Regions from separate parts of the Streptomyces sp. RFCAC02 genome, predicted to be linked through region 1. Evidence: riboswitches for the same ligand, from Rfam matches in the RefSeq annotation. Region 1 holds a riboswitch; each other region holds the start of a gene.
The links. Region 1 has a riboswitch for thiamine pyrophosphate ahead of thiC (phosphomethylpyrimidine synthase ThiC). Riboswitches for the same ligand answer to the same signal wherever they lie in the genome.
Positions count from the first base shown of each region.

Region 2: another riboswitch for thiamine pyrophosphate. It lies ahead of thiO (glycine oxidase ThiO); the one in region 1 lies ahead of thiC (phosphomethylpyrimidine synthase ThiC).
Region 3: another riboswitch for thiamine pyrophosphate. It lies ahead of EMA09_RS22085 (thiamine ABC transporter substrate-binding protein); the one in region 1 lies ahead of thiC (phosphomethylpyrimidine synthase ThiC).

Region 1 is NZ_SAUH01000001.1:3,163,502-3,169,490, forward strand. It holds gene EMA09_RS14785 (MarR family transcriptional regulator) at 1-443, opposite strand, end outside; gene pip (prolyl aminopeptidase) at 500-1,441, shown strand; gene EMA09_RS14795 (SDR family oxidoreductase) at 1,519-2,265, shown strand; gene thiC (phosphomethylpyrimidine synthase ThiC) at 2,342-3,994, opposite strand; TPP riboswitch at 3,987-4,097, opposite strand; gene EMA09_RS14805 (YibE/F family protein) at 4,331-5,512, shown strand; gene EMA09_RS14810 (DUF5326 family protein) at 5,478-5,690, opposite strand; gene EMA09_RS14815 (cupin domain-containing protein) at 5,843-5,989, opposite strand, start outside.
Region 2 is NZ_SAUH01000001.1:1,147,876-1,153,864, reverse strand. It holds gene EMA09_RS05200 (thiazole synthase) at 510-1,358, opposite strand; gene thiS (sulfur carrier protein ThiS) at 1,364-1,564, opposite strand; gene thiO (glycine oxidase ThiO) at 1,600-2,790, opposite strand; TPP riboswitch at 2,782-2,893, opposite strand; gene EMA09_RS05185 (FAD-dependent oxidoreductase) at 2,996-4,207, shown strand; gene EMA09_RS05180 (Rv2175c family DNA-binding protein) at 4,282-4,647, shown strand; gene thiE (thiamine phosphate synthase) at 4,765-5,400, shown strand; gene metF (methylenetetrahydrofolate reductase [NAD(P)H]) at 5,467-5,989, shown strand, end outside.
Region 3 is NZ_SAUH01000001.1:4,744,816-4,750,804, forward strand. It holds gene EMA09_RS22080 (DUF6531 domain-containing protein) at 1-2,839, opposite strand, end outside; TPP riboswitch at 2,973-3,078, shown strand; gene EMA09_RS22085 (thiamine ABC transporter substrate-binding protein) at 3,117-4,199, shown strand; gene EMA09_RS22090 (iron ABC transporter permease) at 4,196-5,851, shown strand; gene EMA09_RS22095 (ABC transporter ATP-binding protein) at 5,863-5,989, shown strand, end outside.

The DNA.
Region 1 (5,989 bases):
GCACGCATCGGGCGGCGGCGCAGGGCGTCGAGGGTCTCCTCGATCAGGCGGCTGAGCGGGTACGGCAGTTCGGCGTCCAGCGCCGCCGCCGCGCGGGCGGTGGCGTCCCACTCGGCGTTCAGCTTCGGCAGCAGGGCCTCGGCGCGCGGGGTGAGGCGGACCATGCGGCGGCGGGCGTCCGTCCCCGCGTCGAGGACGACCAGGCCGTCCTTGGCCATCCGGGCGACGGTCTGGCTGGCCGCGGAGTGCGTGACGCCCGTGGCGGCGGCCAGGTCGCGGATCGACAGCGGGCCGCGCGCGGCGATGGCGCGGATCGGCGCGGAGTACCGGATGCGGAAGCCCGTGATGCCCATGTCCGCCTGGACCGCGGCGATGTCGCCGTCGAGGAGTTCGATGAGGTGCCGGAGGCGGGTGCCGAGGTACGCGGGTCCGGTGGGGTCCATGGGGGTATCGTAACAGCGCTGTATTAGTGCTGTCACAACAGGGAGGGATCTCCGCCATGGAAGAGGCGTACGCGTCCGGGATGCTCGACGTGGGCGACGGCAACCAGGTGTACTGGCAGGTCAGCGGCAACCCGGCGGGCAAGCCGGCCGTCGTCGTGCACGGTGGCCCCGGCTCGGGCATGAGCTACCGGGGCGGCCAGGTGTTCGACCCCGAGCTGTACCGGGTGGTGCGGTTCGACCAGCGCGGCTGCGGCCGCAGCACCCCGCACGCCGCCGACCCGGCCACCGACATGCGGCACAACACCACCCACCACCTCATCGCCGACATGGAGCTGCTGCGCGAGCACCTGGGCATCGACCGCTGGCTCCTGTACGGCGGCTCCTGGGGCTCGACCCTGCTGCTCGCCTACGCGGAGGCCCACCCGGAGCGCGTCTCGGAGATCGTCGTCACGGCCGTGACGACGACACGCCGCTCCGAGATCGACTGGCTGTACCGCGGTGTCGGGCGCTTCTTCCCCGAGGCGTGGGACCGCTTCCTGGAGGGCGCGCCGGGCACGCCGCGCGACGGCGACGTCGTCGGGGCCTACGCGCGGCTCCTGGAACACCCCGACCAGGCTGTGCGCGACAAAGCGGTCGCCGACTGGTGCACCTGGGAGGACACGGTCCTCTCGGGCGAGGTGCCCCCCGGCGGAAGCCCGTACGGCGGCCGCCCGGCGCGCGACAGGATCTCGCTCGTGCGCATCTGCGCCCACTACTTCTCGCACGGGGCGTGGCTGGAGGAGGGCCAGCTCATCCGGGACGCGGGACGGCTCGCGGGCATCCCCGGCTTCCTGGTGCACGGCCGGATGGACATGGGCAGTCCGCTGACGACCGCCTGGGAGCTGGTGAAGGCGTGGCCCGACGCCGAACTGCACGTCACGGAGGCGGCCGGCCACCTCGGCAACGAGGAGACGCGCGCCCGTGTCCGTGCGGCGACGGACCGGTTCGCCGCCCGCTGACGCCGCGCCGCGCGTACCCCGAACGCGATGTCCGGCGACCGCCGGTGCCGTGGCTGCTCCCGGCCGAGGATCGAGACATGAACGAACAGATCTTCGCGGGCCGCAAGGCCCTGGTGACCGGCGGCAGCCGGGGGATCGGTGCCGCGGTGGCCCTGCGGCTCGCGGACGGCGGCGCCGACGTCGCCATCACCTACCTGAGGGATGAGGTGAGCGCGGCCGCCGTGACCGGCGCGGTGGAACGTGCCGGGCGGACGGGCGTCGCGCTCCGTGCCGACGCAGCCGACGCGGACGCCGTCGAGGCCGCGGTGGACGCGGCGGCCGAGCGCCTGGGCGGGCTCGACATCCTCGTCAACAACGCCGCGTCCTACCCGATGGGATCCGTCGAGGACATGGGGCGCGCGGAGCTCGACGCGACGCTCGCGGTCAACGTGCGGGCGCCCTACCTGGCCGCCCGCGCGGCGCTGCGGCACATGGGCGACGGCGGCCGGATCGTGACGATCGGCAGCCAGATCGCGGAGCGCTCGACGTTCCCCGGTCTCACGCTCTACGCCCTCAGCAAGGCCGCCCTGACCGGCATGGTGAAGGGCCTCGCCCGCGACCTCGGCCCGCGCGGCATCACCGTCAACCTCGTGCAGCCGGGACCCACCGACACCGATCTCAACCCCGCCGACAGCCCGCTCGCCGAGACCGTCCGCGGCTTCACCGCGCTGGGGCGGTACGCGTCGCCGGACGAGGTGGCGGCGGCGGTGGCGTTCCTCGCGTCGCCCGACGCGTCGTACACGACGGGGGCCGTCCTCACGGCGGACGGCGGGTTCACGGCCTGACACCCCGTCCGTACGCCACGGCGCGGCCGCCCCCGCCCGGGGACGGCCGCGCCGGCGGTGCGTCAGCCGCCGTCGGTCACTCGGCGACCGGCAGGTAGACGCGGTGGCCCGCCTCGGCGAACTCCGCCGACTTCGCCGCCATCCCGGCCGCCGCCTCCGCCTCGCTGCCGGCCGCCGCGCCGGCGAGCGCGTCCCCGTGCTCGCGCCGGATGTCCTGCGAGATCTTCATGCTGCAGAACTTCGGCCCGCACATCGAGCAGAAGTGCGCCGTCTTCGCCGGCTCGGCCGGCAGCGTCTCGTCGTGGAACGCCCGCGCCGTGTCCGGGTCGAGGGCCAGGTTGAACTGGTCCTCCCAGCGGAACTCGAACCGCGCGTCGGACAGCGCGTCGTCCCACTCCCGGGCGCCCGGGTGCCCCTTGGCGAGATCGGCCGCGTGAGCCGCGATCTTGTACGTGATGACGCCGGTCTTCACATCGTCCCGGTCCGGAAGGCCCAGGTGCTCCTTCGGCGTGACGTAGCACAGCATCGCCGTCCCCCACCACGCGATCATCGCCGCGCCGATGCCCGACGTGATGTGGTCGTACGCCGGCGCCACGTCCGTCGTCAGCGGCCCGAGCGTGTAGAACGGCGCCTCGTCGCACACCTCCTGCTGCAGGTCGACGTTCTCCTTGATCAGGTGCATCGGGACGTGGCCCGGCCCCTCGATCATCGTCTGCACGTCGTGCGCCCTGGCGATCCGGTTCAGCTCGCCCAGGGTCCGCAGCTCCGCGAACTGCGCCGCGTCGTTGGCGTCGGCGATCGACCCCGGGCGCAGGCCGTCGCCGAGCGAGAACGTCACGTCGTACGCGCGGAGGATCTCGCACAGCTCGTCGAAGTGCGTGTAGAGGAAGCTCTCCTTGTGGTGTGCCAGGCACCAGGCCGCCATGATCGAGCCGCCGCGCGAGACGATGCCGGTCTTGCGGCGCGCTGTCAGCGGCACGTACCGCAGCAGCACGCCGGCGTGGACCGTCATGTAGTCGACGCCCTGCTCGGCCTGCTCGATCACCGTCTCGCGGTAGACGTCCCAGGTCAGCTCCTCCGCCCGGCCGCCGACCTTCTCCAGCGCCTGATAGATCGGCACCGTGCCCACCGGCACGGGGGAGTTGCGCAGGACCCATTCGCGCGTGGTGTGGATGTCGCGGCCGGTCGAGAGGTCCATGATCGTGTCGGCGCCCCAGCGGGTCGCCCACCGCATCTTCTCGACCTCCTCGTCGATGGAGGAGGTGACAGCTGAGTTGCCGATGTTGGCGTTGACCTTGACCAGGAAGTTCTTGCCGATCACCATCGGCTCGGACTCCGGGTGGTTGACGTTGACCGGCAGCACGGCCCGGCCCGCGGCGATCTCGTCGCGCACGAACTCGGGCGCCAGCTTCTCCCGGATCGCGGCGAATTCCATCTCCGGCGTGATCTCGCCGGCCCGCGCGTACGCGAGCTGGGTGACGGCCGGCCGGCCGTCGGCGCGGCGTTCGGCGATCCAGTCCGCGCGCAGGGCGGGCAGCCCGGCGCGGACGTCCGTCTCGACGGACGGGTCGGTCCAGGGACCCGACGTGTCGTACAGGGTGACGTCGTCTCCGTTGGTGAGGTGCACGCGGCGGACCGGGACCCGCAGGTCGGGGCGTGAACCCGTCACATACCCCTTGTGCGAGCCGAGTGCGGACACGTCGGACGTGCGTGCGTTCTGCGTGGTCATCAGACCCACTCCCTACGCCGGCATTACCCGGTAACAGGTTCGGCGGTCGGCGCGGCTGCAGCGCCCTCTCAGCCCCGTGCCCGGAGCTCCCGCGATGTGCTTGGTCGCACCCCACACGCTAGCCCGCGCCGGGGTGTGCTGACCAGGGTGCCCCCGGGGCTGCGCGATGATCGGGGCGTGAGCCGACTCGACGACGACACCCCGCCCGCGCCCCGCGACCCGGCGGGCACCCCGTCCGGACGCCGGCGCGACCCCGGTGACCGGCCAGGACCGGGACACGATCACGGGCATGCGCACGGGCACGGGCACGGCCCCGCCACGCCCGTATCGGCGCGGCTGCGGCGGGTGATAGCGGCCGTGCTGATCCCCTTCGCCGCCGCGGTCGCCGCAGGGCTGGTGCTCCTGTGGCCCGGCGGCAGCCCCGAACAGCAGGAACACACGGGCGTCGGCTTCGACCAGCAGACGGAGCACGCCCGTGTCGTCGCCGTCACCGAGCACGCCTGCGAGGACCTCGGCGTGCAGGTGCCGCGCGGCTCGGAGGGGCCGTGCGAGGAGGCGACCGTCGAGGTCACCACCGGCCCGCACAGCGGCCGGCAGTTCACCGAGGTGGTGCCGCCCGACGCGACCCTGCGGTACGAGACGGGCCAGGGGGTCATCGTCGCCTACGCGCCCGACGCGCCGGAGGAGCTCCAGTACAGCGTCCGCGACGTCGAGCGGCAGACGCCCATCCTGCTGCTCGCCGGCATCTTCGCGCTCGCGGTGGTCGCGGTGGGGCGGCTGCGCGGCGTCCTGGCGCTGGTCGGACTCGTCGTCAGCTTCGCGGTGCTGACGCTCTTCATCCTGCCCGCGATCCTCCACGGCTCGAATCCCCTGGTCGTCGCGGTCATCGGCGGCTCCGTCATCATGCTCACGACGCTCTACCTGACCCATGGCGTGACCGCGCGGACCTCCGTCGCCGTCCTCGGCACCCTCGTCTCGCTGCTGCTGATCGGCGTGCTCGGGTCGCTGTTCACCGGGTGGGCCCACCTGACGGGGAACACCGACGAGCAGACGGGTCTCGTCCACAGCCTCTATCCGGGCATCGAGGTGCGCGGCCTGCTGCTCGCCGGCATCCTCATCGGGTCCCTCGGCGTCCTGGACGATGTCACGGTCACCCAGACGTCCGCCGTCTGGGAGCTGAAGCAGGCCGACCCCGGCGCGAGCTGGCTCACGCTGTACCGGTCGGCCATGCGCATCGGGCGCGACCACATCGCCTCGGTGGTGAACACCCTGGTGCTGGCCTACGCGGGCGCGGCCCTGCCGCTGCTCCTGCTGTTCACCATCGCGCGGAGCAGCGTGGGGAGCGTGGCGTTCAGCGAGCTGGTGGCCGAGGAGATCGTCCGCACGCTGGTCGGCTCGATCGGCCTCGTGGCGTCGGTTCCGGTGACGACGTGCCTCGCCGCGCTCATGGTCACGGCCGACAAGGCGCCGCCCGCGGCGGCGCCTACCAGCCGCCGCCGGAGGAGGAGGAAGAGGTGAACTTCCGCACCACGAAGATCAGGATCGCGATGAGCGCGGCCGCGAGGAGGATGCGGAAGACGAGCGAGACCACCCAGGTGATCACCGAGATCAGAAGGCTGCCGAAGACGACGAGCAGGATGGCGGGGATGGCGATCCACCGCACCCACCACGGCAGTCGTGTGAAGGCTTCCTTCATGGCCAGGGGCTCCTGTTTCCGAGAACGTGTCGCCGGGACGCGTCTGCCCCGGCTCTTGCGAGCTTAGGCGCGTCAGGGGGGCGACGGGAGGCTCGGCAGCCCCGGTCCGCCCCTGACCGTTCCCTGACGCGACCCTGAGAGAGCGGGCCGGATCAGCCCTCGGGGGGCGAGAACACGACCATGACGCGCAGGTCCTCCGTGATGTGGTGGAAGCGCGCCGGCACCCCGGCGGGGACGAAGACCACGCTGCCCCGGCCCACCGTCGTGGTCTCCTGGCCGACGGTCATGGACGCCCGTCC
Region 2 (5,989 bases), 2.0 Mb from region 1:
GCCGGGGCGCTGCCCGTCCCCGCGCCGAGGTGCATCGTTTTCCGGCCGGTCGTCGCCGGCCTTCGTGAGGCCGACCGCCGGGGCGGGGGCGGCGAGCACGTGGTCGTCGTCCTCGTCGGCGGCGTGCGGGACGCCGGCGTCCGGCCCCGACCCGTCCGTCGCCGGCCCGGTACCGGACGCGGCGGGTGCATCGTTTTCCCCCGCGGCCCCGGGCCGTTCCCCGTCGGCGCCACCGCCGTCCGGCCCCCGTCCGGCCACGGGTGCATCGTTTTCCCCGCCGGACATCCCCTCCGCCGGGTCGGCGGACGGTGCGTCCTTCGCCAGGTCGACGGCCGGGCGCCGGCGCGTGCCGTCCCCGCCTGCCTCCGCACCCGCGGCGGCCGGGTCCGGAGGCGTCGGGCTGTCCTCCCGCGGCCGGTCGGCCGGAGGCGGCGGTGTCGTCATGCGGTCCCCCCGAGGGTCGAGGCACGGGCCTGGCACTTCCCCCCACCAGGTGCCCGGATGCTATATCAGTGCGTAAACGCCGGTCGTTCGGGATCGAGGTCCGCGACCCCGTCCGCCGGCGACGAGGCCGTCGCGAAGTGCCGGCGCGGGATCCGCCCCGCCCGCCACGCCAGCCGTCCCGCTTCCACCGCGTGCCGCATGGCCTCCGCCATCAGCACCGGACGCTGCGCCCGCGTCACGGCGGAGGCCAGCATCACGCCGTCGCAGCCCAGTTCCATCGCCAGCGCCGCGTCGGACGCCGTGCCCGCGCCCGCGTCCAGAATGACCGGGACACACGCCCGCTCGGTGATGAGCCGGAAGTTGTGCGGGTTGCGGATGCCGAGCCCGGACCCGATCGGCGAGCCGAGCGGCATGATGGCGGCGCAGCCCGCGTCCTCCAGGTGCCGCGCGACCACCGGGTCGTCGTTCGTGTACGGGAGGACGGTGAACCCGTCGTCCACCAGCGTCTCCGCGGCCTCCAGGGTCGCCACCGGGTCGGGCAGCAGCAGCCGTTCGTCGGTGACGACCTCCAGCTTCACGAGGTCCGTCTCCAGCGCCTCGCGGGCCAGCCTGGCCGTGAGCACCGCCTCGCCCGCCGAGTAGCAGCCGGCGGTGTTCGGCAGCGGCCGGATGCCCAGCTCCCGCAGGACCGAGAGCACCGACCCCTGCACGCCCGGGTCCAGCCGGCGCATCGCGACCGTCGTCAGCTCCGTGCCGGACGCCGCCAGCGCGTCCCGCAGGACCGCCAGGCTCGGCGCACCGCCCGTGCCCATGATCAGACGGGACGTCAGGCGCAGCGGGCCGAGGACCAGCGACTCGTCGGCGCCCTCCCCGGGACCGGCGGCACCGGCCGGCGCGGTGACGGACTCGGACACGTGGATCAGCCTCCCTGGACTGCGGTCAGGATCTCGACGCGGTCGCCGTCGCCGAGGGGTGTGCCGGGCCACAGGGCGCGCGGCACCACGGACTCGTTGACGGCGGCGGCGATGCCGGACGGCGCCGCGCTCAGCTCCGCGACCAGCGCGGCGAGCGTCGTGCCGGCCGCGACCGTGCGCCGCTCGCCGTTGACGCGGACCGTCACGCCCGTGGGCGGGACGGCCTCCTGCGGACCGGTGTTCACGCCGGTACCTCCCGGTGGTCGTGGCTGAAGCGTTGTGCGCTGAACGGCCGGGCGTAGTCCGGCAGTTCTCCGGTCGTGAGGGCGACGGCCATGGCCTCGCCGGTGATGGGCGCGAGCAGCACGCCGTTGCGGTGGTGGCCGGTCGCGAGGAAGAGCCCGGGGAGCGCCGTCGGCCCGAGCAGCGGCGCGTTGTCCGGGCTCGTGGGCCGCAGGCCCGCGCATGTCTCGGCGAGCGGCAGTTCCGTGAGCCCCGGCAGCAGTTCGCGGGCGTCGCGCAGGAGCTGGTACACGCCGCCCGCCGTCACGGACGTGTCCCACCCCTGCTCCTCGACGGTCGCCCCGACGACCAGCTCGCCCGAGGCGCGCGGCACCAGGTAGACCTGCTCGCCCCGCACCACGGCGCGCACCGTCCGCGACAGGAACGGCGCCCCGCCGCCCGACGGCATCCGCAGCCGCAGGATCTGGCCCTTCACCGGCCGCACCGGCACCGCCACCGACGGCGGGATCCCGTCGAGACCGGCGCTGCGGCTGCCGCCCGCGAGCACCGTGCGGTCGGCCGCGAGCACCGTGCCGCCGTCGAGCCGTACGCCGGCCGCGCGGTCGCCGCGCACCACGAGGCCGGTGGCCGTGGCGTTCACGAAGGACACCCCGGCACGTTCGCACGCCGTGAGCAGTGCCGCCACCAGCAGCCGCGGGTCGGTCTGGTGGTCGCCGTCGACGCGCAGTCCGCCGCGCACACCGGGCGCCAGCATCGGTTCGAGCCGGCGGCACTCACGGCCCGTCAGCCACTGGGTGTCCAGACCGCACCGCCGCTGCAGCGCGTGCAACTCCCGCAACTGCGCCCGGTCGTCCGCGTCGAGCGCCACCTGGAGCGTGCCGCAGGCCCGGTACGCGATGTCCGTGCCGGTCGCCTCGGCCAGCTCGGCGGCGAACTCCGGATAGCGCCCGGCCGACGCCAGATTGAGGTCGAGCAGCGCCTCCTCGCCGTGGTGCAGCTCGGTGACCGCCGCCAGCATGCCGGCCGCCACCCGCGCCGCGCCGCCGCCGGGCCGCGGATCGACCAGGGCGGTGCGCAGACCGCGCCCGGCGGCGCGCCACGCCGTCACCAGCCCGATCAGGCCGCCGCCGACGACCGCCGCGTCGTACACGGTCCCGTCGCCGTCGCCGCCGTGGGAACGCAGGTCCACGCGACTCCTCCCTTCGCCGGCATGACCCGGATCAGGTTCGTACGGTCGGAGGCCGCCCGCCTCCCTCTCAGCCCGGTGCGCCGGGCTCCCGTGGGTGTCTTGAGTCTGACTCGCCGTTCAGCGTAGTACGCGCTCCCGCCGGGCGCGGACCGCCCCGCTCCGCGGCCGCCGTAGGCCGCCGTAGGGTGGTCGCCGTGATGAAGCGATGAAGCGGCACGTCGTGATCGCGGGCGCCGGGCTCGCCGGCGTCCACACCGCGGCCCAGCTCCGCGAACAGGGCTGGCAGGACGCCATCACCCTGCTCGGCGCGGAGGACCACGCCCCGTACGACCGGCCGCCCCTGTCCAAGGCCGTGCTGCTCGGCACCGCGACCCCCGCCGACCTCGGCCTCGGCGTCGACCTCGACGCCCTCGGCGTCACCCACCTGCCCGGCCGCACCGCCACCGCCCTGCGCCCCGGCGACCGCGTCCTCGACACCGACGCGGGGCCGCTCCCGTACGACCACCTCGTCATCGCGACCGGCGCCATGGCCGTCACCCTGCCCGGCACCGGGGGCACACCGGGCACGCACGTCCTGCGCACGCTGGACGACGCCCGCCGGCTGCGGCCCGTCCTGGAGAGCCGCGGCAGCGTCGTCGCCGTCGGCGCCGGGTGGATCGGCGCCGAGGCGGCCACCGCCGCGGCGGCGGCCGGCAGCCCGGTCACCGTGGTCGAGGCGGCCCCGCACGTCCTGGCCGGCGCGCTGCCGCCCGCCGTCACCGAACCCATGCGCGCCTGGTACGCCGAGGCCGGGGCGACGCTGCTCACCGGCCGCGCCGTGACGGGAGTCCGCGCGGGCGAGGTCGAACTGGCCGACGGCACCGTCATCGGCGCCGACGCCGTCCTCGTCGGCATCGGTTCACGCCCCGCCACCGGCTGGCTCGCCGGCTCCGGCGTCCCCCTCGCGGCGGACGGCTCGGTCGCCGCCGACGCCGCGCTGCGCGCCGGGCCGCCCGGGGTGTGGGCGGTCGGGGACTGCGCGTCGTTCCCGTCGGCGCGGTACGGGCGGCGGCTCCTCGTCCACCACTGGGACAACGCCCTCACCGGTCCGCGCACCGTCGCCGCCGGCATCCTCGGCCGGGCGGCGGCGCACGACCCGGTGCCGTACTTCTGGTCCGAGCAGTTCGGCCGGTACGTCCAGTACGCCGGCCGGCACGGCGACGGTGACGTCCTGCTGCGGCGCGGCGACCCGGACGGCGGCGACCGCGCCTGGAGCGCGCTGTGGCTGCGGCCCGACGGCACGCCGACCGCCGTCCTGGCCGTGGACCGCCCCCGCGACCTGGCGCAGGGACGCCGCCTCGTCGAGCGCGGCACCCCCCTCGACCCGGACCGCGCGGCGGACCCCGCGACGCCCCTGAAGGCGGCCGCCGCGCGCTGAGCGGCGGCGCAGCGCGTCCCCCGCGAGGAGGGCTCCCGCTGACGACTGTCGGTGCGGGATGGCACGCTGGTCGTGTGACCGAGATTGATGCCAAGACCGACGCCCTCGTCCCCGCCTGGCTCACCCTGCCCGACATCGCGGAGTCCCTGGGTGTCGAGGTGACCCGCGTCCGCCAGTTGGTCAAGGAGGGCCAGCTCATCGCCGTCCGCCGTGGCGAGAACCGCGCGCTCCACGTGCCCGCCGCCTTCATCGACGGCGACCGGGTCGTGAAGGGCCTCAGCGGCACCCTCACTCTGCTGCGCGACGACGGGTTCACCGACGAGGAGATGCTGGAGTGGCTCTTCACCCCTGACGACACCCTGCCCGGCACCCCGGCGCAGGCCCTGCGGGAGAATCGCGGGACGGAGGTGAAGCGCCGGGCGCAGGCGCTCGCCGTCTGACCGCCCGACCAGGCCGGCGCGCGGAGGACCGGCACGGTTCCCCGCGCGCCGCCACCCGTACGACCGCGCACCGCAGACCGCACCACCGCCCGCCACAGCACCGCCCGGGGGACCCGCATGCTCGCCGACGCCCGTCTCTACCTGTGCACCGACGCCAGAAAGCGGCAGGGTGACCTGCCGGAGTTCCTCGACGCGGTCCTCGCCGCGGGCGTCGACATCGTGCAGCTCCGCGACAAGGGCATGGAGGCCGCGGAGGAGCTCGACCACCTCGCCGTGTTCGCCGACGCCTGCCGCCGCCACGGCGCGCTCCTCGCCGTGAACGACCGGGCCGACGTCGCCCACGCCGCCCGGCCCGACATCCTGCACCTCGGCCAGGGCGACCTGCCCGTGCCGGCCGCCCGCGCGATCCTCGGCGACGGCGTCCTCATCGGCCGCTCCACCCACACCCCGGCCGAGGTCGACGCCGCCGCGGCGGCGCCCGGCGTCGACTACTTCTGCACCGGCCCCTGCTGGCCCACGCCCACCAAGCCGGGGCGGACGGCGCCCGGCCTGCCGCTCGTGCGGCACGCGGCGGCCCTCGCGCCCGCCAGGCCGTGGTTCGCGATCGGCGGCATCGATGCGGGCAATCTCGACCAGGTCCTCGACGCCGGCGCCCGCCGCGTCGTCGTCGTGCGGGCCATCACCGAGGCCGACGACCCCGGGAGCGCGGCCGCCGCGCTCGCCGCCCGGCTGCGCGAACGCGCCGGCGCCTGATCCCGTACGCCGTCCGGCCTGCGGACAGCACCCGCCGCGGCCCGCTCCGGTCGGTAGCCTGCAAGCATGGCCCTCGGTATCCCCAGCACGGCGGCGGACCGGGCGCGCACCGTGCGTGACCTGCTCGCCACGGGCGCCCGTTCGTATTCGTTCGAGTTCACCCCGCCGAAGACGGAGCAGGGCGAGCGCACCCTGTGGAACGCGATCCGCCGCGTCGAGGCCGTCGCGCCGATGTTCGTGTCCGTGACGTACGGCGCGGGCGGCTCGTCCCGCGAGCGCACCGTCCGGGCGACCGAGCGGATCACCACCGAGACGACGCTCACGCCCGTCGCCCACCTCACCGCCGTCGACCACTCCGTCGCCGAACTGCGCAACATCATCGGCCAGTACGCCGCCGCCGGCATCCGCAACATGCTGGCCCTGCGCGGCGACCCGCCCGGCGACCCGATGGGGGAGTGGACCCCGCACCCCCGGGGCGTCCGGTACGCGGCGGAACTCGTCAGCCTCATCAAGGAGTCGGGCGACTTCTGCGTCGGCGTCGCCGCGTTCCCCGAGATGCACCCGCGGTCCACCGACTGGGAGACCGACG
Region 3 (5,989 bases), 1.6 Mb from region 1:
TCCGGCCCGCGGCGTCGAACGCGAAGTCCGTGCGGACGCCGTCCACGTCCTTGGCGGTGACCCGGCCGAGCGCGTCGTGCTGGTGGGTGACGGTCTGGCCGAGCGCGTTGACGCGGGCGGTCAGGCGTCCCGCGGCGTCGTGCCGGTAGGTGACGGTCCGGCCGTCGAAATCGTTTTCCGAGACGAGGCGGCCTGCGGCGTCGTGCCGGTAGGTCCATGTCCTGCCGTCGGGGCCGGTCACCCCGATGACGCGCAGCTCGGTGTCGTGGGTGAAACGATGTACCGCGCCGCCGGGCTTCGTCTCCGTCACGGTCACGTCGAACGGGCCGTACGTGTAGCGGGTCGTGGCGCCGGACGGGTCGGTGTGCGAGAGGCAGTTGCCCTCGGCGTCCCAGGTCCACGTCTCGCGGTTGCCGTGCGGATCGGTGTGCCACAGCGGTGAGCCGTCCGTCGTCCAGCCCATCTGGTGCACCGCGCCGAGCGGGTCTGTGATGCTCACGGGCCTGCCGAACGCGTCCCGCTCGTAGCGCACCGTCCCGCCCGACGGATCGGTCACGGCCATGGTCAGGCCGGCCGCGTCGGTCTCCGTGCGGGTGGTGCCGCCGAGGGGATCGGTGACGGACGCCAGCCGGCCGCCAGGCGCCCAGGACCAGCGCGTGACGTGTCCCGCCGGGTCCGTGAGGGCGGTCGGGTTGCCGTGGTCGTCGTACTCCTGGCGCCAGGTCGTGCCGTCCGCCTCGACGGCCAGCGTCTGCTGCCCGGCCGCGTTGTACTCGGCGCTCAGGACGGCCCCGTCCGGGCGCACCATGCCGGTCATGTCGCCGTTGTCGTCGTAGGAGTAGGCGGTGGTGTGGCCGAGAGGATCGGTGATCGACAGGAGGCGGTCGTAGCGGTCCGTGGTGCGGTGCATCGTTCCACCGAGCGGATCGGTCTCGGCGACGAGCTGGTAGCAGTCGTTGAACTGGTAGACGGTGGTGTGGCCGAGGGAGTCCGTGAACAGCGTGCGGTGGTGGGCCTCGTCGTACTCGACGGTGCTGGCCAGGAACCCGCCGGTGCCGTCCGTGGCGACACAGCGGCCCGCTTCGTCGTAGGTGTATCGGTACACCATGCCGTTGCGGTCGGTCCAGCCGGTGAGCCGGCGGCGTCCGTCGTACGTCAGGCGCAGCGGACGGTCGTGCTCGGGGTCGTGGACCGCCGCCAGGTTGCCGCGCTCGTCGTAGGCGTAGCGGCGCAGGAGGGGCCGGTCGGGGGCGCTGAGGAGGCGGAGTTCGGTGACGCGTCCGTCGTGCGTGGTGATGCCGACGTGGTACCCCGCGTCGTGGACCAGGCCGGTCGGGGCGCCCTGCTCGTCGTACGTGACGCTGATCCGGTTGCCGTTGCGGTCGGTCAGGGCGGTGAGGGGGAGTTCGCCGCCCAGGCGGCCGGGGATGGGCGCGAAGTGCAGCGTGTGGCCGGTCGCGCGATCCGTGACGGTGAGCGGGCTGCCCGGCCCGTCCTCCCAGGCCAGGGCGTGACGGGGGCCTTCCACGGGCATGACCGGGGCGTCCGGCAGCGGGCGCGGGTAGTACAGCGTCATGCCGTCCTCGGCACACAGGCGCACGCCCTCCGCGTCGAGCACGAGCCGCTGGTCGAGGGTCGAGGCCCAGGAGCGGCCGAACCACGTACCCGAACGGACCGAGCTGCGGTGGTGGCGCCGCAGGACGAGCGGCAGCACACCGGGCAGGTCGACGTCCGTCGCGGACAGGACGACCTCACCCGTCGCCATGTCGATCGGGTCCGTGCGGCAGGTCAGGCCGCGGATGTCACGGCCCGCGCGCCGGATCGCGGGGCCGAGGCCACGCACGCCGGCCGACAGGCCGCGCATGCCGGTACGGGCGGCGGCGAGGCCGCCCTTGAGCCCCCGGGCGAGGCCGCCGAGGGTGGTGATGCCCTTCATGCCGGGGATGCAGTCGAGCAGCGCCAAGCCGACGTCGAGGAGGCCTGCCCTGCCCTGGCTGTACTTGATCAGTGTGTCGGCGAGGACGACGAGGGCGGCGGCGAGGACGACCCAGGCCAGCGGCCCGCCGATGATCATGACGACGATGCCGAGGACGGCGACGACCACCTTGCAGACGTCGACGATCGTGTCCCAGTTCTCCGACACCCAGTGGAAGGCGTCCTCCCACCACTTCCGGTTGTGGATGCCCGCGTCGGACGCCTCGTCGATGTCGCGGGCCGCGTTCCGGGCCGCCTCCTCGCGCATCTCCTTCGCCTGCTCGGCCAGCCGGCGCGCGGCGGTGAGACGTTCCTGCGCGTCGTCCACCCGGTCGCGCGCCGCGTGCCTGGCCGTCTCGGCCGCCGTCCGCTCGCGCGTCGCGGCACGCACCTCGCTGTCGTCCGGCGGCTCGGCGTCCGTCCGTTCGCCCGCACGCTCCAGACGGTTCACCTCGTCCCTGGTCTGCCAGACCTGCTCCCAGGCGGCGTTCAGGTCGGCCTGGGCCGCGGTGAGGTCGGCCTGCGCGGCGACGGCACGTTCCAGCGCGCGGTCGGCCTGGCCCTGCGCGGTCTCCAGCTTCGGCCAGTAGGTGTGGAGCGCCTGCGCGCACAGGTCGTAGGAGTTCTGGAGCTTGGTGAGGTTGTCCGGGACGCCGTCGAACTCGTCGCGGAACGCCTCGGCCGACAGCCCCGACCAGTCCTGCACGGCGCGGTCCCCGGCCATGCCCCTGATCTTCCCCAGCGCCTCGCCGACATCGTCGGCGAACGTCTGCAATTCGTCTGCGAGAGTGCGAACGTCGGCCGGGTCGCCAGGAGTTGGGTCCGAGTCCATGCCCAGGGGCGACCAGTCGGAAGCTCGTGCCATGTGCGTATCCCTGACGTGCTGGGCGAATGTGCTGAGGCGAACATACCTTCGCCCCCGATCCGTCCTTTCGGGTGGCACCCGTCCGGCTGATATTGTTGCGTGACGAGTACACAATCAGGACACACCGTCCACGACATTCCGACAGGGGAGCGCTCGCAGCGCTGAGAGTGCGGCATCGGCCGCAGACCCTCGAACCTCGCCCGGGTCATGCCGGGTAGGAAGTTCGGATCACTCTCTCGTGCCTGCCTGCGCGCGCCCGCGCGGAGAAGGCAGCATCATGAAGCGCACCGCGATGTCCCGCCCGGCTCTCGGGGCCGCCGGGCTGGTCCTCGGCCTCGGCCTGGTCACCGCCTGCGGTGGCGACGACGCCGGGGAGCAGGGCGACGGCGGTTCGAAGGACGTCACGCTCGTCACGCACGACTCCTTCGCGATCTCCGACGACGTGCTCGCCGAGTTCGAGCGGCAGAGCGGCTACACGGTGCACATCGTGCGCGGCGGCGACGCGGGCGTCGTCGTCAACCAGGCCGTGCTCTCGCAGGGCGCCCCCCAGGGCGACGTCCTCTTCGGTATCGACAACACGCTGCTGTCCCGCGCGCTGGACGAGGACGTCTTCACGCCGTACGAGCCGGCCGGGATCGACGCCGTCCCCGCCGACCTGCGCCTGGACGACGAGAACCGGGTCACCCCCGTCGACACGGGTGACATCTGCGTCAACTACGACCGCGCCTGGTTCGCCGACCACGGCGTCGAACCGCCCGCCACCCTGGAGGACCTGGCCGACCCCGCCTACCGCGACCTCCTCGTCGTGGAGAACGCCGCCACCTCGTCGCCCGGCCTCGGCTTCGTGCTGGCGACCGTCGCCGCCTTCGGCGAGGACGGCTTCGCGGACTACTGGGAGCGGCTCGCCGACAACGGCGTGGAGGTCGTCGACGGCTGGGAGCAGGCGTACAACGAGCGCTTCTCCGGTGCCGGGCAGGGCGGCGACCGGCCGCTCGTCGTCTCCTACGCGTCCAGCCCGCCCGCCGGCGTCGTCTACGGCGGTGACGAGCGTCCCGACGAGGCCCCCACCGGCGTCGCGACGGGAACGTGCTTCCGGCAGATCGAGTTCGCCGGCCTGCTGGACGGCGCGGAGAACCCCGAGGGCGGCCGCGCGCTCCTCGACTTCCTGATCGGCCGGGAGTTCCAGGAGGACATGCCGCTCACGATGTTCGTGCGCCCGGTGCTGCCTGACGCGGCGCTGCCGGAGGAGTTCACGCGTTACGGAGCGGTCGTCGACGACCCGTACAGCATGGCGCCCGAGGAGATCGCCGAGGGCCGCGACGGCTGGATCGACACCTGGACCTCCGCGGTTCTCGGATGACGCCGGCCGGACGCGCCGCAGTCGTACGGGCCGCGCTGCTCGCGGTGCCTGTGGCCTTCCTCGCCGTCTTCTTCGCCTACCCCGTGACGGCGATCGTCGGGCGCGGGCTGCGGGAGGACGGTTCCTGGCAGCTCGGCCGTGCGGCGGAGATCCTGGGGGACGGCGACACGGTGCGGGTGCTGTGGTTCACCGTCTGGCAGGCCGCCGCCTCGACCGTGCTGACGCTGGTGCTCGCGCTGCCGGCGGCGTGGGCGTTCGCGCGGCTGCGGTTCCCGGGGCGGCGCGTACTGCACGCCGCGGTGACCGTGCCGTTCGTACTGCCCACCGTCGTGACAGGAGCGGCGTTCCTCGCGCTCGTGGGCCGGGGCGGGCTGCTCGACGACTGGTGGGGCGTACGGCTCGACAACTCGGTGTGGGCGATCCTCCTCGCCCACGCCTGCCTCAACTTCGCCGTCGTCGTCCGCACGGTCGGCGGGCTGTGGGGCCAGCTCGACCCGCGCCAGGAGGAGGCCGCCCGCGTGCTCGGCGCCTCGCCACGGGCCGCCTGGCTGCGGGTGACCCTGCCCGCCCTGACCCCGGCCGTGGCGTCGGCGGCGGCCATGGTGTTCCTCTTCACCTTCACGTCCTTCGGCGTCGTGCAGATCCTCGGCGGACCGCGCAACGGCACGCTGGAGGTCGAGATCTACCGGCAGACCGCCCAGTTCCTCGACCTGCCCGCCGCTGCTGTCCTCACGCTGCTGCAGCTCGCACTCGTCGCGGCCATGCTCATCACCCAGTCCGTCCTGGCCCGCCGCCGCGAGACGGCCCTCTCCCTGACGGACGCGGACCGTACGGCCCGCCCGCCGCGCGGCGCAGCGCAGTGGGCAGTGCTGGGGACCGTCCTCACGGTCATCGCGCTGCTGCTGCTCCTCCCGCTCGCCGTCCTGGTCGAACGCTCCCTGTCCGTCCCCACTGGGGGCTACGGACTGGCCAACTACCGTGCGCTCTTCTCCACCGACGGCGGCACCTTCGCCGTCGAACCCTGGACCGCGGTCGGTACGTCCCTGCGCTACGCCGCCATGGCCACGGTCATCGCCCTGGTGATCGGCGGCCTCGCGGCGGCGGCCCTCGCACGCCGCGGTGGGGGGCGACTGCTGCGCGGCTTCGACGCGCTGCTGATGCTGCCGCTCGGCACCTCGGCCGTCACGGTGGGCTTCGGCTTCCTCATCACGCTGGACGAACCGCCGCTCGACCTGCGGCAGTCCTGGATGCTCGTGCCGCTGGCCCAGGCACTGGTCGGCGTCCCGTTCGTCGTACGCGTCCTGCTGCCGGTGCTGCGCGCCGTGGACGACCGGCTGCGGCAGGCCGCCGCCGTCCTCGGCGCCTCGCCCGCGCGGGTGTGGCGGGAGGTGGACCTGCCGCTGGCGCGGCGGGCGCTGCTCGTCGCCGCTGGGTTCGCGTTCGCCGTGTCGCTCGGCGAGTTCGGCGCGACCGTGTTCATCGCGCGCGCCGACAGCCCCACGCTGCCCGTGGCCGTGGCCCGCCTCCTCAGCCGCCCGGGCGCCCTCAACTACGGACAGGCCATGGCCCTCAGCACCGTCCTGATGGCCGTCTGCACCCTCACGCTGCTCGTCCTCGAACGCCTGCGCCCGCCGGAGACGGAGACCCCATGACCGCCGCACCCATGCCCCCCGCCCTCCTGGAACTCGCGGGCCTCACCGTCTCCTACGGCGACCGCACGGCGCTCCACGGCGTGGACCTCACCGTCGCCGACCACGAGACGGTCTGCGTCCTCGGACCGAGCGGCAGCG